Amycolatopsis sp. NBC_01480: one gene and its partner. Each later gene encodes a partner of the first gene's protein in a complex. Links are inferred from orthologs where the notes say so. Each region holds a gene or a part of one and is shown on either strand. Other genes may lie near its edges.

Evidence for each region.
Region 2: the proteins of uvrB (region 1) and pcrA are in contact, whole or in part, in a crystal structure (PDB 7EGT), measured with the Thermus thermophilus proteins. The link is inferred for Amycolatopsis sp. NBC_01480 from one-to-one orthologs. Residues at the interface, in WP_096411307.1 of Thermus thermophilus: Glu23, Leu25, Arg26, Asp27, Gly28, Glu29, Arg30, Phe31, Arg55, Glu326, Asp327, Phe328, Glu379, Ser382, Gln383, His398, Gly400, Arg401; in WP_096412145.1 of Thermus thermophilus: His654, Arg656, Phe657, Gln666, Asp668, Glu669, Lys680, Arg681, Leu682, Ser683, Lys685, Tyr686, Ala687.

Annotation. Positions count from the first base shown.
Region 1 is NZ_CP109442.1:9,562,074-9,569,972, reverse strand. The notes cover bases 2,324-5,323. They hold uvrB (excinuclease ABC subunit UvrB), read left to right. Parts: upstream 2,324-2,743; coding sequence 2,744-4,903; downstream 4,904-5,323. Other genes in these bases: OG371_RS44475 (MmcQ/YjbR family DNA-binding protein), read left to right, coding at 5,219-5,323; OG371_RS44485 (DUF402 domain-containing protein), read right to left, coding at 2,324-2,530. Also shown: OG371_RS44500 (ABC transporter permease), read right to left, coding at 1-262; OG371_RS44495 (ABC transporter ATP-binding protein), read right to left, coding at 288-1,193; OG371_RS44490 (TetR/AcrR family transcriptional regulator), read left to right, coding at 1,397-1,957; more of OG371_RS44485, read right to left, coding at 2,012-2,323; more of OG371_RS44475, read left to right, coding at 5,324-5,593; OG371_RS44470 (MerR family transcriptional regulator), read right to left, coding at 5,842-6,234; OG371_RS44465 (MFS transporter), read left to right, coding at 6,299-7,522; OG371_RS44460 (NADPH-dependent F420 reductase), read right to left, coding at 7,649-7,899. UniProt on the Escherichia coli protein: The UvrABC repair system catalyzes the recognition and processing of DNA lesions. A damage recognition complex composed of 2 UvrA and 2 UvrB subunits scans DNA for abnormalities.
Region 2 is NZ_CP109442.1:4,087,772-4,095,777, forward strand. Bases 2,353-5,459 are described here. They hold pcrA (DNA helicase PcrA), read left to right. Parts: upstream 2,353-2,749; coding sequence 2,750-5,170; downstream 5,171-5,459. Other genes in these bases: OG371_RS19675 (DUF1707 SHOCT-like domain-containing protein), read right to left, coding at 2,353-2,615. Also shown: OG371_RS19660 (hypothetical protein), read right to left, coding at 1-1,019; OG371_RS19665 (hypothetical protein), read right to left, coding at 1,356-1,661; OG371_RS19670 (chorismate mutase), read right to left, coding at 1,725-2,021; more of OG371_RS19675, read right to left, coding at 2,187-2,352; OG371_RS19685 (M23 family metallopeptidase), read right to left, coding at 6,765-7,448. UniProt on the Escherichia coli protein: A helicase with DNA-dependent ATPase activity. Unwinds DNA duplexes with 3'-5' polarity. Translocates on single-stranded DNA with 3'-5' polarity. Initiates unwinding more efficiently from a nicked substrate than double-stranded DNA.

The DNA of each region.
Region 1 (7,899 bases):
CGGAAAGCCGTTTCAGCACGCCCTTTTCGCGGTAGCCGGCCAGCGCGGCCGGGAACAGCGTCACCGCGAGCATGGCGATGACGATCGCCACCGCCATCGGGGCGATCAGCGTGGACAGCGGCGACTGGCCGCCGAACTGCGCGCTCGGGTCCTTCATGCCCGGGATCAGCCCGAACACCAGGATCAGCGCGAGCGGGATGCCGAGCACGGTGGCCGGCGCGCCCGGGTCGCGGAGGAACAGCTTCGCCTCCACGGCGGTCATCTTGGTGAGCATCTGCGTGGTCCCCTCAGTCCATTTTCCGGCCGGTGAGCGCGACGAACGCGTCGTCGAGGTTCGCCTGGTCCACCCGCAGCTCACCGGCGATCACCTGGTTGCGGGCCAGGAACGAGGTGACGGTGTGCAGCGCGTTGCCGCGCCCGGTCACCACCAGCTGTTCACCGCGGCGCTCGACCTTCAGCACGTCGGGCAGCGCCTCGAGCCGCGCCACGTCGACCGGCGCCGACGGGCGGAAGCGGATCCGCTGCTCGTCGTCGACCCGGCCGACCAGGCCGGCGGGCGTGTCGATGGCGGCCACGCGGCCGGAGTCGATCACCGCGATCCGGTCGCAGAGCCGCTCGGCCTCCTCCATGAAGTGCGTGACCAGCAGGATCGTCACGCCGTGCTCGCGCACCGCCTCGATCAGGTCCCAGGTGTCGCGCCGGGCCTGCGGGTCGAGGCCGGTGGTGAGCTCGTCGAGCACGGCGATCTCCGGGCTGCCCACCAGCGCGAGCGCGATGGACAGCCGCTGCTTCTGGCCGCCGGAGAGCTTCTTGTACGCGGTGTCGCGTTTTTCGGCGAGGCCCAGCGTGGCGAGCAGCCGCTCCGGATCGGCGGGCTTGCGGTAGAAGGAGGCGTACAGGTCGATCGCCTCGCGGACCCGGAGGCGGTCGGGCAGCTGGCTCTCCTGGAGCTGGATGCCGACGCGCTGGCGCACCTCGTGCCGGTCCGCGCGCGGGTCGAGGCCGAGCACCGAGAGCGTGCCGCCGTCCGCGACGCGCAGCCCCTCCAGGCACTCCACCGTGGTGGTCTTGCCGGCGCCGTTGGGCCCGAGGATCCCGAAGATCTCCCCGCGCTCCACACTGAACGACACGTCGTCCACCGCGACCTTGGTGCCGTACCGCTTGTGCAGGCGCTCGACTTCGATGACCGGCATCGCGCCCTCCCCTCATGATCGGTTCGTCCGGGAAAGCCTCCCGCGGGGAGGGCCCGGCGCGGATCGCCGGAACGGCCAGAACCGGGCTCCACCGGCAGGCGGCCGGCATCAACCGATCGGTGGAGGCGGGCGGTTTTTGACCGCTCCGGCGGCGCGTGTTACTTTCGCTACGAAACCGTTTCGTATCGGAAGGGAATCGGCTGGTGAGTGGCACGCTGGGCCGGCCGCGTGACGCGAGCCGTGACGTGGCGATCCTCGAGGCGACGCTGGCCCTGCTGATCGAAAACGGCTACGAGCAGCTGTCCATCGAGGCGGTCGCGGCCCGCTCCGGGGCGGCGAAGACGACGATCTACCGCCGCTACCGGGACAAGGCCGCCCTTGTTGCCGCCGCGGTCGAGCATCGCTCGCCCGCCACGCCGCCCTCGCTTCCCGGGGACGACCTCCGCGCGGATCTGCTCGTGCTCGTCACCTGGCTCGCGCGGCAGATCGCCGAGCAGGAGATCGGCCTGCTCGGGGCCATGTTCGCCGGGATGCGCGGCGACCCGGGGCTGGCCGCGGAAATGCGCCGCATCCTGCACCGCGACGCGGCCGCGATGACCGATCGGCTGCCGGGTGAGGCGTCCGGCGGTGTCTTCGCCGAGGTCGCGCCGGCTCTGGTCGTGCACCGTGTTGTCGTGGTCGGGGAGCCGTGCGATGAGCGCTTCGTCGAGCACCTCGTCGACGACATCCTCTTGCCGCTTCTGCGCGGTGGGCGCAGCGGATGACGCTTTCCCTGCACTCAGCGTGGGGAAAGCGTCATCCGCTACCTCCGGTCGCTGCTAAGGGTGCCGCCGCCAGGTCAGCGTGATGTCCTTTGTGGACAGCCAGGCGGCGAGGTCGTAACCGTGCGCGGCGAGGCCCTCGACAGCGGCGTACGTGGCTTCGAGCGCGTACTCGGCTTCGGACTGCGGCAGCAGGCCCTCGGCGACCGCCGCGACCAGCTCGTCGTTGTCGATGACGCGGACCGACTGCTTGTCCTTGAGCACCAGGTCGAGGTAGAGGTCGGTGGCGATCCAGCGGGCCCCTTCGCAGCGCACGCGGACCACGTCGAGGTAGAAGTCCTGGTCCCGCTCGTGGCCGGGGTTGAACCAGAAGTCGGTGACGCGCAGCCCCAGCACCGGCAGCAGCCACGACTCGAGGTAGCGGAACTGGGCGCGCCCGGGAGCGGGGCGCGCGAGGTAGAGGCCGAACGGCTCCTCGCGGAACTCCTCCACCTCCCGCGCGACGCCCTTGGGGTCGATGTTGACACGAGCGGCCGGGTCGAAGACCTCGATCTTCGGCGGGTGCAGGTCGGTCATCCGCTCATCTTGCCTTGCGCGGGGCCGGAACCGGACGTTTCTCACCCGGGTCGTACCCGGATCGGCCAGCGCGCACCCGGCCGGGCGTAGGGGGCGCTGCCGCCTGGGGCCGGTCCGCCGGGGACTGCCCGAAACCCCTCTTGCCGCAGGTGGAGCGCCTCATACCGACTCCGCGACTGAAAACTGTCGGTGGGTCGGCTTACTCTGGTTCTCGTGGCTTTCGCAACCGAACACCCCGTCCTCGCCCAGTCCGACTTCCGGCCGGTCTCCGACGTCCCCCGGTCCGGCGGCCGGTTCGAGGTCGTCAGCGACTACCAGCCCGCCGGTGACCAGCCGGCGGCCATCGACGAGCTCGAGCGCCGCATCCGCGCGGGCGAGAAGGACGTCGTGCTGCTGGGCGCCACCGGCACGGGCAAGTCGGCCACCACCGCGTGGCTGATCGAGCGCGTGCAGCGGCCCACGCTGGTCATGGCGCCGAACAAGACGCTGGCCGCGCAGCTGGCGAACGAGCTGCGCGAGCTGTTCCCGAACAACGCGGTCGAGTACTTCGTCAGCTACTACGACTACTACCAGCCCGAGGCGTACATCGCGCAGACGGACACGTACATCGAGAAGGACTCGTCGATCAACGACGACGTCGAGCGGCTGCGCCACTCCGCCACGATGAACCTGCTCTCGCGCCGCGACGTCATCGTGGTGGCCAGCGTGTCCTGCATCTACGGCCTGGGCACGCCGCAGTCCTACCTCGACCGGTCCTCGATGCTGCGGGTCGGCGAGCGGCTCGACCGCGACGTGTTCCTGCGCGCGCTGGTCGATGTGCAGTACACGCGCAACGACATCGCGTTCGCCCGCGGCACCTTCCGCGCCCGCGGCGACACGGTGGAGATCATCCCGGCGTACGAGGAGCTGGCCATCCGGGTCGAGTTCTTCGGCGACGAGATCGAGAAGCTGTACTACCTGCACCCGCTCACCGGCGACATCGTGCGCGAGATCGACGAGGTCCGGATCTTCCCGGCCACGCACTACGTCGCCGGCCCGGAGCGCATGGAGAAGGCGATCAAGGGCATCGAGGAGGAGCTCGAGCAGCGCCTGGCCGAGCTGGAGCGCCAGGGCAAGCTGCTGGAGGCCCAGCGGCTGCGCATGCGCACGGCGTACGACATCGAGATGATGCGCCAGGTCGGCTTCTGCTCCGGCATCGAGAACTACTCGCGGCACATCGACGGGCGGGGCCCCGGCACCGCGCCGGCCACGCTGATCGACTACTTCCCGGAAGACTTCCTGCTGGTCATCGACGAGTCGCACCAGACGGTGCCGCAGATCGGCAGCATGTACGAGGGCGACATGTCGCGTAAGCGCAACCTCGTCGAGTTCGGCTTCCGGCTGCCCAGCGCCACCGACAACCGGCCGCTGACCTGGGAGGAGTTCTCCGACCGGATCGGCCAGACGGTGTACCTCTCGGCGACGCCGGGCCCGTTCGAGATGGGCCAGGCGGCGGGCGAGTTCGTCGAGCAGGTGATCCGCCCGACCGGCCTGGTCGACCCGAAGGTGGTGGTCAAGCCGACCGAGGGCCAGATCGACGACCTGGTGCACGAGATCCGCGAGCGGGCGGAGAAGGACGAGCGGGTGCTGGTCACCACGCTCACCAAGAAGATGTCCGAGGACCTCACCGACTACCTGCTGGAGCTGGGCATCCGGGTGCGCTACCTGCACTCGGAGGTCGACACCCTGCGCCGCGTCGAGCTGCTGCGCCAGCTGCGCGCCGGCGACTACGACGTGCTCGTCGGCATCAACCTGCTGCGCGAGGGCCTCGACCTGCCGGAGGTGTCGCTGGTCGCGATCCTCGACGCGGACAAGGAAGGATTCCTGCGCAGCGGCACCTCGCTGATCCAGACCATCGGCCGCGCGGCCCGCAACGTCTCCGGCGAAGTCCACATGTACGCCGACAAGATCACCGACTCGATGCGCCACGCCATCGACGAGACCGACCGCCGCCGCGCCAAGCAGGTCGCCTACAACGAAGAGCGCGGCGTCGACCCGCAGCCGCTCCGGAAGAAGATCGCCGACATCCTCGACCGCGTCTACCTGGAAGCCGAGGACTCCGAAGAAACAGTCGCCGTCGGCGGCTCAGGCCGCAACTCCTCCCGCGGCAAGAAACCCGAACAAGGCGACCGCGTCCGCAGCTCCGGCATGCTCCTGGACAAGGACGTCTCGGGCATGCCCCGAGCCCAGCTGGCCGACCTGATCCAGCAAATGACCGACCAGATGATGCAAGCCGCCCGCGACCTCCAATTCGAACTGGCCGCCCGCCTCCGCGACGAGGTCTCCGACCTGAAGAAGGAACTGCGCGGAATGGACGCCGCCGGAATCAAGTGAGCCGCGGGGATGCAGTGAGCGGTCGCCGGTGACCGCCACGTTCGCGCTCGACGCTGCCCTGTTGGCTGCTACAGCCGCCGCTCCGACCGCAGCCACCAGGAGGGCCACCGCGACTCCCGCGGTGGTCGCTCCGGGCGCCGCCACTCCCGGGACTGCCGCTCCGGGGGCCGCCACTTCTGGGGCTGCCGCTCCGGGAGGTGCGACTCTTGTGGCTGCCACTCCGGCCACTTTCGCGGCGGCCGCTCGCGTCGGCGATGCCGCCGAGGCCGATGCAGCCGAGCGCGTGGCCCCCGAGCCCATGCGCGGGTTCCGTCCGTGACCACCGACCCCAGGACCGTCGAAGACGTGATCGCCTACTGCCTGGCGAAACCGGGCGCGCAGGAGACCTACCCCTTCGGCGACCACGTCCTCGTGGCGAAGGTCGGAGGCAAGGCCTTCGCCTTCATAGGCCAGAACGCCCCGCCCTCGGTCGGCTTGAAATGCGGCGCCACCGAGGAGGAGGCCGCGGAACTCCGGACCCGCTATCCGTCCACGGTCTCGGTGATGGCCTACCTGGGCCGCTACGGCTGGAACAACATCGCCCTCACCGCTCCTGTTCACGCCACCGTGCCGCCCACCGAACTGGCAGAACTACTCGACGCCTCTTACGACGCAGTGGTAGCCAAGCTGCCGAAGTCGCGCCGCCCCTGAACCTTCGCTCGATCGCCGCGGTGCCTGAATCCACAAAGGACACACCGCGAACATAGCCTGCCGCCCTGCCGCGGGATGCCTGCTGGCTCCCTGCAGCGCGCGGCCGCCTGTCTGGAGACGCTGCCGCCTGCTTGCCGCGCGGGCGCCGGTCTGGATGTCCTGCCGCACCGCCGCCTGCTTGCCGCGGGCTCCTGCCCGGATGCCCGCCACACCGCTACCGTTCTGTCCCGGGGAGCGGGGGCCAGACGTCAGGCCGGTGCCTCGACGAGCACGTCCGGTGGGTTTCCGTCGCGGACCGCGTCCAGGTACTCGGCGATCGCGTCGCGGTTGTGGGTCAGGCAGGTGATGCGGGTGGTCATGCGGTCGAGTTCGTGTTCCAGCGTCGCGATCATTTCGGGGGTCGCGTCGGGGAAGTAGAGGGCGCGGGGTTTGCCCAGGCAGGGCAGGATCTGCTTGATGATCCGCGTCGGCAGGCCGGCGTCGAGCAGACCGCGGATCTGCAGCACCCGGTCGACGGTCGGCTCGTCGTATTCGCGGTAGTCATTGGGGGAGCGGCTCGCCACGATCAGCGCTTGCTCCTCGTAGTACCGCAACAGCCGACGTGGCGTGTCAGTCCGCGCGGACAGCTCCCCGATACGCATGTGCGCCGCCTCACTCCTCGCCGGATTGACCTTCACATCCATGTGATGGTTCGAGCATACGACCATGCGAGTCCACCGGAAGCCACACCACAAGCCGCACCCCAGCCCCGACCGCCCCCGGAACCTCCCCGCCAAGCTCCCCACCCGCGCTCTCCTGCCCCTGGCCACAGCCGTCTTCCTCACCAGCCTCACCGAGACCCTGCCCGCCGGAGTGCTGCCCGGCCTGAGCGCCGGACTCGGCGTCAGCGAGGCAGCGGCGGGCCAGGCCGTCACGGTTTACGCGCTCGGCACCGCCCTCACGGCCATTCCGCTGTCCGCCGTCACCTCGAGCTGGGGACGCAAGCGGTTGCTCCTCACCGCGATGGCGGGGTTCGCCGCGGCCAACACCGTCACTGCCGTCTCGGGGAGCTACCCGCTGACGATGGCCGCCCGCTTCATCGCCGGGGTCGCGGCCGGGCTGGCTTGGGCGCTGCTCGCCGGGTTTGCGCGGGGCCTCGCGCCGGAACCGTTGCGGGGCAAGGCGATTGCCCTGGTCATGACCGGCATCCCGGTCGCGTTGTCGTTCGGGGTGCCGGCCGGGACGTTCGCCGGTGACGCGTTCGGCTGGCGCGCGCCGTTCTTCGCCATGACGGGGCTCGCCGTCGGCACGCTCGCCTGGATCGCGGCGCTCGTCCCGGAACAGCCCGGGCGACGCCACGAGAAGGCACCGGCGCTCAAGGCCCTCGCCGTCCCCGGCGTCACCCCGGTACTGGCCGTGACGCTCGTTTTCGTGCTGGCACATACGATTCTCTACACCTACGTCGCCACCTTCCTGACCACGCTGGGCCTGAGCGGGCAGACGGACCTCGTGCTGCTCGTCTTCGGCCTCGCGTCGCTGGTGAGCATCGCGGTCGTCGGCGCGCACATCCAGCGGCGGCTGCGGGCGCTCACCCTCGCCGGCACCGTGCTGGTCGCGGTGGCGGCCGCGGCCCTCGCCGGCGGCAGCCCGGTACTCGTCTACGTCGCCGCCGCGCTGTGGGGCCTCGGCTGGGGCGGCGTCCCGACGCTCCTGCAAACCGCGGCCGCCGACGCCGGCGGCGAACAGGCCGACGCCGCCCAAGCCATGCTCGTGACCCTGTGGAACGCGGCGATGGCCGGCGGCGGCGTGGCCGGCGGGATCCTGCTCGACGCGTTCGGGGCGCGCGTTTTCCCGTGGAGCGCACTGATTCTGCTGGGCCCGGTGCTCGTCGTGGTGGTTTCGGCCCGGAGCCACGGTTTCCCGCGGCCCCGGGCCGCCCCCGCCGCCTAGGGAAGGCCGGAAAGCATTCCCGGACAACGGCAACAGAGTGTCAGCGCCGAGCCGAAGCCAGCGCCGCACCGATCTCGGCAGCCGAGGCCGGAGCGGCCGGCCGGCCCAGGAACCGGTCGTCCTTGGTCACCGAGTAGGGCGCGCAGAAGGCCGGACTGCCCGCTTGCGAGCGCCAGCTTTCGGCGAGCGGCCCCATGTCCACGAAGTCGTACCCGAGCAGGGAAACCAGCTCGGCGGCCGCCTTCTTCGCGCCCGGATCGTCGCCGGCGATCGGCAGGCGGTGCGGTCGGCCGCGCCCACCGGCCGGGGCAGGGCTTCGAGGTGCTGGTAGTTGATGTTGTTGAACGCCTTCACGACGTGTGCCCCGGTCAGGTGCC
Region 2 (8,006 bases), 5.5 Mb from region 1 along the record:
GTCCCCAGCCCGTCGACGGCCGGGGCGGCGTACACCCGGACCTCGTCTTCTTCGCGCTGACGTGGTCGCACGGCCGGGGTCCGCAGCGTGACGCGCTGCCGCCGCGGGGGTTCGGCGGGGCTCTCTGCGGCCTCATCGGCCTCGTCGTCGAAGGGCAGGAGTTCTTCGTCGTCCTCGGCCCACTGGGACTTCGGCTCGTCGGTCTGGCGCTGCAGCGAAGCAGCGGTGGCGGCGACGCGCTCCCGCCGGCTTCGCGGAGTGGGCTCACCCGGCAGCCGGCCGGACGCCGGCGCCGACCCGAAGTCGACCCGCTCCCGCCGTGCCGGGGCCACGGCGTCGTCCGGCTCCGCGAGTCGCTGCGGCTGGGGCAGTTCGAACGCCCCGGACCGCTGCGGCGGCCGGAACGCCGCGTCGGCGTCTTCCGCGACGGCCGTGCCGGACTGGTGCTGCTGGGGGAAACCCTGCGCGGCCGGGGGCCGGAAGGCCTCGTCATCGCGGCGATGCGGGTGCTGCGACGGGAAAGTGCTGTCCCCGCGCGGGTTCTGCGGCCGGAAGGCCTCGTCACCCTGCGGCAGCACACCGGTAGCGCGCGAGACCGGCGGACGGAACGCCGCATCGGCCTGGGGCAGCACACCGGCGTCGCGGCGTGCGGCCACCGGACGGAAGGCATCGGCGACGGCTGCCCGGGTGGGGTTCTGGGGCTGGGGCAGCGGGGCGGCCAGGAAGTCAGGCCGGGCCTGCGGGAGCGTTCCGCGCGCGGCGGGGAACGCCGCCTGCTGCTCGGCGCGAGGAGGGGGGAAGGCCGCCTGCTGCTCGGCGCGCGGAGGGGGGAAGGCCCCGACGGCCGGCGGGTCGATCTTGTCCGGTCCGGGGCGGTGCCGGTGGTTCCCGGCGGCGCGACGCGGCACGACGGGCGTCCAGGCGTCCGGCCCGTGCGGCCGGTGGCGGCCCGGCATCGTGACCTCGGCCGCCGCCAGGCTGTCCGGGTGGCTCGGCCCGCCCATCGTGTTTCCCGTCATGCCCGTCCGACCCTTCCCCGGTGTGGCCGTGACGGAGTCCGCGCCTCGGTTAAGCCGAACGGAGCAGGGGCGCCGACGGAGTCACTTGCTTCCACACTTGCGGACTCCCGAGCATCTGCACGCGCATCCGGCAGAGGGCGCACGGCGCCGCAGCTGCCGCGCGTCCAGGGGCCGGATCCCGACCCAGACGCAAGGGTCCTCACGGGCCCAACAGTAAAAGACCCCATGGGCGAAAGTCTCGGGGCAAAGTGCAACTTGCACAGGTTTCACCCTGTCGGGCGCGGCCAAATGGGCGTGGCTCACGCTACGCAGTGCTATCAGCGCAGGTCGCGCTGGTCACCCTCCGCTGCGGTACTTCGTCTGGGTCGACTGAAGGGACTTCATGGCCACCGCACCACTACCCGCGGCAATGATGATGGCGAGGATGTCGAGGGTGGTTCCCCCACTCGTGAGGAGCCAGGCCAGCAGTGATGCCGCAGTGGTACCACCGGCGACCGCCCAGCGACTCCGGACGTACTGCGCGACCGGCGCCCCGCCGGCCCGCTTACCCGCCGCATTGTTCAGCAGCGCCAAGTAACCCACGTGGCCCAGTGCTGCCAGCACGCTCGCGATGGCGATGATGACGGCGATGACGTTAATCATGGGGCCAGTCTGCCCGTTTTCCCGGCCGCGTGAATCGGGGAAGTCCCCGATGCCACCCGAAATTCACCGGCCCAGCCGCCCGCGGCCCAGGTTCAGCAGCGCCATCGCCAGCTGACGGCCTTCCGGGCCGAGCTCGCGGTAGCGGGCCAGCACGTCCATCTCGCGGTTGTAGACGATCCTCGTGCCGCCGGCGGCCATCCGGGCGGCGCCGACCGTCTTCGACACCTCGACGCGGCGTTTGACCAGCCGCAGGATCTCGGCGTCGAGCCAGTCGATCTCCTTGCGGAGCGAGGCGATGTCCTCGCCCGCCGTGGTGTTCTCGGCGGGCTGTCCGTCGGCGTTCTGCGTATGCGCGTTCATCGGGACCTCTCTGAAGTCCGGACTCCCAGCGGGCCCCTGGGACGGCGAAAGCCCCGGGTCCGTGGACTCCGGGGCTGCGGGTGATGGCGGGTGGGGCACTACGCGATCACGGGAGCCGGAGTCCGGGTCCCGTAAAAAAATCGCTCGCTGTAGTGCCGCACCCGATCAGTATGGCACAGGCGCGCCGCGTCCCCGCCGGCTCGCGCCCCGGAACGCACGCACGCGCGCGTGCACGAGAACGCTGATGAAGAGCCAGAACATCGGCATCGCCGGCCAGAAGAATTCGGCCCCGGACACCGCCCAGCGCACGATCAGCAGCACCGCGAGCGCCACCACGATCCCGAGGTGGATCCGCAACGCCGGGCTTCGCAGCGCTTCGCGGGCGAACGGCCTTCGCTCGGGCTGCGGCCGCGGGAGGTCGGTGGTGAGCTCGCCGAGCTCGTCGGTGAAACGGGTCGCGTAGACCGTGCTCAGCCGGTCTTCGACCTCCTCCAGGGTGAGGCGTCCTTCAGCGCCGGCAGCCTGGATCGTCGCGGCGACGCGCTCTCGGTCGTCGTCGGAAGCCCTGAGGCGGGCGGGAATCTTGTCGTCCATACCGTTCGATGCTCCGCCGCGCGCGGCCTCCGCGCGTCGGTCGCCAGGCGGCACCGCGGCGTACGTTCAGAAGCGCAGCCCGCGGCTGTGGCTGTTGAATACCTGTCGTACCCCAGGGGTAGCGTGGACAGACGATGGACACCCTCTTCGATCTCCCCGCCGAAAAGCCCTCCACCGCCCGGAACGGGGCGGGCGACCTGCTCGAGGACCTCAATCCCGCGCAGCGCGAGGCCGTCAGCCACGCGGGCGGCCCGCTGCTCGTCGTCGCCGGCGCGGGCTCGGGCAAGACCCGGGTGCTGACCCGCCGGATCGCGTACCTGCTGGGGCAGCGGGGCGTGCACCCCGGCGAGATCATGGCGATCACGTTCACCAACAAGGCCGCGGCCGAGATGCGCGAGCGCGTCGCGGCGCTCGTGGGCCGCCGGGCCAACGCGATGTGGGTGTCCACCTTCCACTCCATGTGCGTGCGGATCCTGCGCCGCGAGGCGAAGACGCTGGACATGTCGTCGAGCTTCTCCATCTACGACTCCGACGACACCAAGCGGCTGATCACGCTCGTCGCGCGGGACCTGGACATCGACCCGAAGAAGTACGCCGCGCGCACGCTCGCGGTGAACATCTCGAACCTGAAGAACGAGCTGGTCGGCCCGGAGGACGCGGCGGCGAACGCGGCGAACGACCTCGAGCGCCGCGTGGCCGAGGTGTACGGCGAGTACCAGCGCCGGCTCGACCAGGCCAACGCGTTCGACTTCGACGACCTGATCATGCGCACGGTGTCGCTGCTGCAGGCGTTCCCGGACGTGGCCGAGTACTACCGGCGCCGGTTCCGCCACGTACTCGTCGACGAGTACCAGGACACGAACCACGCGCAGTACACCCTGGTGCGAGTGCTGGCGGGCACCGAGGCGAGCGACTCCGGCATCCCGCCGGCCGAGCTGTGCGTGGTCGGCGACGCGGACCAGTCCATCTACGCGTTCCGCGGCGCCACGATCCGCAACATCGAGGAGTTCGAGCGCGACTTCCCCAACGCGCACACCATCCTGCTGGAGCAGAACTACCGGTCCACGCAGACGATCCTGTCCGCGGCGAACGCGGTGATCGCGCGCAACCCGAACCGGCGCGCGAAGCGGCTGTGGACCGATTCCGGCGACGGCGAGAAGATCGTCGGCTACGTCTCGGACAACGACCACGACGAGGCGGCGTTCGTCGCGGGGGAGATCGACGCGCTGGCGGAGAAGGGCGAGGCGGACTACTCCGACATCGCCGTCTTCTACCGCACCAACAACCAGTCGCGGGTATTCGAGGAGATCTTCATCCGCCTCGGCCTGCCGTACAAGGTCGTCGGCGGCGTGCGGTTCTACGAGCGGCGCGAGGTCCGGGACATGCTGGCGTACCTGCGGGTGCTGGCGAACCCGGACGACACGGTCAGCCTGCGCCGCATCCTGAACGTCCCGAAGCGCGGCATCGGCGACCGCGCCGAGGCCGTCGTCGCGACACACGCGGAGCGCGAGCGGATCTCCTTCGCGGCCGCGTTGCGCGACGCCGTCGAAGGCAAGGTGGCGCTGCTGAACCCGCGCTCTGCCAAGGCGATCACCGGGTTTGTGTCGCTGCTCGACGACTTGGGCGAGGTCGCCGCCTCCGGCGCGGAGGTGCACGACCTGCTGGAGTCCGTGCTGGAGCGCACGGGCTACCGCGCGGAGCTCGAGGAGTCGGACGACCCGCAGGACGCTTCGCGGGTGGAGAACCTGACCGAGCTCGTCACCGTGGCCCGGGAGTTCACCGAGTTCACCGCCGAGGTCACCCAGGACGAGAACGCCGAGCTGGTGCTGGACGACGGCGTCCCGGCTCCCGGCTCGCTGCCCGCGTTCCTGGAGCGGGTGTCGCTGGTCGCGGACGCCGACTCGATCCCGGCCGCGGACGGCGGCGAGGAGGGCGACGGCGGCGCGGGCGTGGTCACGCTGATGACCGTGCACACCGCGAAGGGCCTGGAGTACCCGGTGGTGTTCTGCACCGGCTGGGAGGACGGCGTCTTCCCGCACATGCGCGCGCTCGGCGACCCGACGGAGCTGGCGGAGGAGCGGCGCCTCGCGTACGTCGCGATCACGCGCGCGCGGGAGAGGCTGTACGTCTCGCGCGCCCTGGTGCGGTCGGCGTGGGGGCAGCCGCAGATGAACCCGGCCTCCCGCTTCCTCGACGAGCTGCCGCCGGACCTGGTCGACTGGCGGCGCTTGGAGCCCTCGTCCCCGGGCTTCGGGAACTTCGGCTCGTCCTCGGGCTCGTCGTCCTCGGGCCCGCGCGCGGCGACCACCTGGGGCCGCCGGTCCCCGTCTTCGTCCTCGTCCACCTCGTCCACGTCGCCGTTCGGCAAGGCGTGGAAGGACACGGTGGCCCTGAAGCTGGACGTCGGCGACCGCGTGAGCCACGACAAGTACGGCCTCGGCACAGTGGTCTCGTGCGACGGCGTCGGCCCCCGCTCCACGGCGACCATCGACTTCGGCGCCTCGGGCAAGGTCCGGCTGATGCTGATCGGCAGCGTGCCGATGGTGAAGCTCTAGCGCTTTTTGCCCCTGGCGGCGGGTTTCTGCTCGTGGTGGCTCTGCCGGCGGCGTTTTTTGTCGGACCCCTCCACTAACCTCGAGTCAGTCGAACACAAGTTCGACTTGATGGGGTAGGCTGGTGCTCGCGCCGGCACCCCTGGGGAGGGGGAGACGAGGGGTGTGGACGCGATCTTGTTTGGTGTCCTGGCCGGTGGGGTACAGGAGTATTTGCAGGGAGTCGTGGGGACGGCTCAGGACCAGCGTCGGGGTGGCGCCGGTCCAGGGGAAGCACCGAGATTGGCCGCGGCTTGGCGCGCACTGCTCCGCCAACACGACCTGGCCGCCGACGGCCACTGCCAGACCTGCGGCCGGGGCCGATGGACGAGACGGTCGGTTCTGGCCCGCTCTTCTTTCACCAACTCGCCTTTGGGCCATTCGCCGTTTGGCCACTCGTCTCCGGACCACTCGTCGTCGGACCACTCAAGCCAGGTTTGTTCTGACTTGGACCGCCCGAACCCGGTCGGCTCGAGCTGGTGGCCACTGCGGCGACGGAGCGACCTGTGCACCGTCTGGCAAGTGGCTGTCGCGTACTTCATCCGACGGCTGCCGACCGGGGAGCGCTAACGAGGCCCCGAGCCCGGACAAGTGGCAGATCGTGGCTCTGCGGCCGTTTGAGCCGGTTTTCGCGCGGCCCGTGAAAAGCGAGCCGCCGCAACGACGATTGCTCAGCCCAAGCGACCCCCAGCGACGGCATCCGACACCGAGGGCCCCGCGACGCCAGCACAGCTCACGGACCTACGAGGCCGAACCGCGGTATCCGGCACCGAGCGCCCCGCGACGCCAGCACAGCCCATGGACACACGAGCACCCACGGCGCCAGATGCCTGAGGCAGGCGAGCCGTCGTCATGGCAGGCAGAGCGGCCGCAATGGTTGACCGGTGCTGTTCCTGTCGGATTTGCCTGTGCCGCAACCAGGACCGCCGGATTTGCCTGCGCCCCGGTCGGGGCTGCCTGTACAGCAACCGGGGCTGCCTGCGTGGCTGCCCTGCCTGCCGGATTCGCCTGCGCAGCAAGCGGATCTGCCCGCGCCGCAACCATGGCTGCCGGACCCACCTGCGGGTTGCCGGGCCTGCTTGCACGGCAGCCTGGCTTGCCGGACCTGCCCGTGCCCCCATCGGGTCCGCCTGCGCCGCAACTGCGGTTGCCGGATTGGCCTGCACCCTTGCCAGGTCTGCCTGTGCTGCGAAAGTGTCTGCCCGCGCTGCTGGCGGGCTTGCCGGGTCTGCTTGTGCCGCAACAGGGTCTGCCCGCGTCGCTGTCTGGCCTGCCGGGTCGGCCTGCGCCGCAGCATGGTCTGCCCGCGTCGCTGTCTGGCCTGCCGAATTGGCTTGTGCCGCAACGGAATCTGCCCGCGCCGCTGTCCGGCTTGCCGGATCGGCCTGCGTCCCTGGCAGGTCTGTCCGAGGCTCTGCCGGATTTGTTTGCGCCGCTGCGCCTGATTCCAGCGTGCCTGGCCCAGGCTCAGCTGGGTCCAGTCGCGGCGGGCGGTGGCCGGAGTCAGCGGCGGCTCAAACCGCCATGCTCGCCGGCTCGAACCGTGACGCCGGGCGGCTCAGACGGTGATGCCGCGGGCCGCGAGCCAGGGGCGCGGGTCGATCTTCTTGGTGCCGTTCTGCCAGACCTCGAAGTGCAGGTGCGGGCCGGTGCTTTCGCCGCGGTCGCCGATCTTCGCGATCTGCTCGCCGCACTTGACCTTCTGGCCCTCGTGGACCGAGAAGCTGTCCATGTGGCCGTAGACCTGGATGGTGCCGTCGTCCAGCTGGAGGCGGACCCAGAGGCCGAAGCCGCTGGCCGGGCCGGCCTGGATGACGGTGCCGTCGGAGGCGGCGTAGATCGGGGTGCCGATCGAGTTCGCGATGTCGATGCCGAGGTGGCTGGTGCCCCAGCGGGCGCCGAAGCCGGAGGTGAACGTGCCGTTGGCCGGCAGGCAGGTCTTCGGGCGGGACGCCTCGTCGGCGGCCTTGCGCGCGGCGTCGGCTTCAGCCTGCTCGCGGGCCTCGGTGACCTTCTGGTTGTCGGCCATCTTGGCGGCCTCGGCGGAGGCGTCCATGCCGTGGCCGGCGGGCAGCAGCTCGGGGGCGCCGCCGGAGCCGGCGCTGCCGAGGGTGAACGAGGCGCTCGCCTCCTGGGCGTTGGCGAGCGGGGTGACGGCGGCGTCGGACTCCGAGGTCACGGTCTTGAGGGTCTGGCCGGCGGCGGCTGCGGCGAACGCGCCTGCCGCGACAGCGGCGACCACGACCCGCCCACGCAGGGCGGAAGAAGGCGGGGCGATGCGGTGCGAACCCCGCACGCGGATGACCGCACCGTCCAGTGCGTCCTTCAGCGCCGGGGAAGGGGCTTGGCCGCCGGGGGAGCGGTGTGAAGCCAAGACAGGGCCTTCCATCGTCGGGGAGCCGGGTCTGCTGCGAAGGACTGCGGGCGGGGGGACCCGGTGAGCCAACCTCGGGGGTGGTTCGCTCGTCGTCCTGCTTTGTGACCTGACTGTAATGGGGACCGGGGGACAGTAACCAAGCGGCACCGCTGTCGGCAAGGCGTCGTCCGCGAGTCGGCCGAACGAGCGGCGCCGATCCCGCGGCTAGCTGTGGGGATTACTCAAAGTTAATCGAGAACTACTCCGAAAGGTGTGACTTCGGTTACAGGTCTTTCGGACGATCGACTCTCCGGGTAGGGCTCCGGCGCCCCCTCAAGGCTCCTGCCGTTGAAATAAACGATTGCGGCTCGCTGTTGAGGCGCAACCACCTCGTCGGGACGATTTTATGACTGTTTTGTCCACTTGACGCCCCTCGTGCGCCGC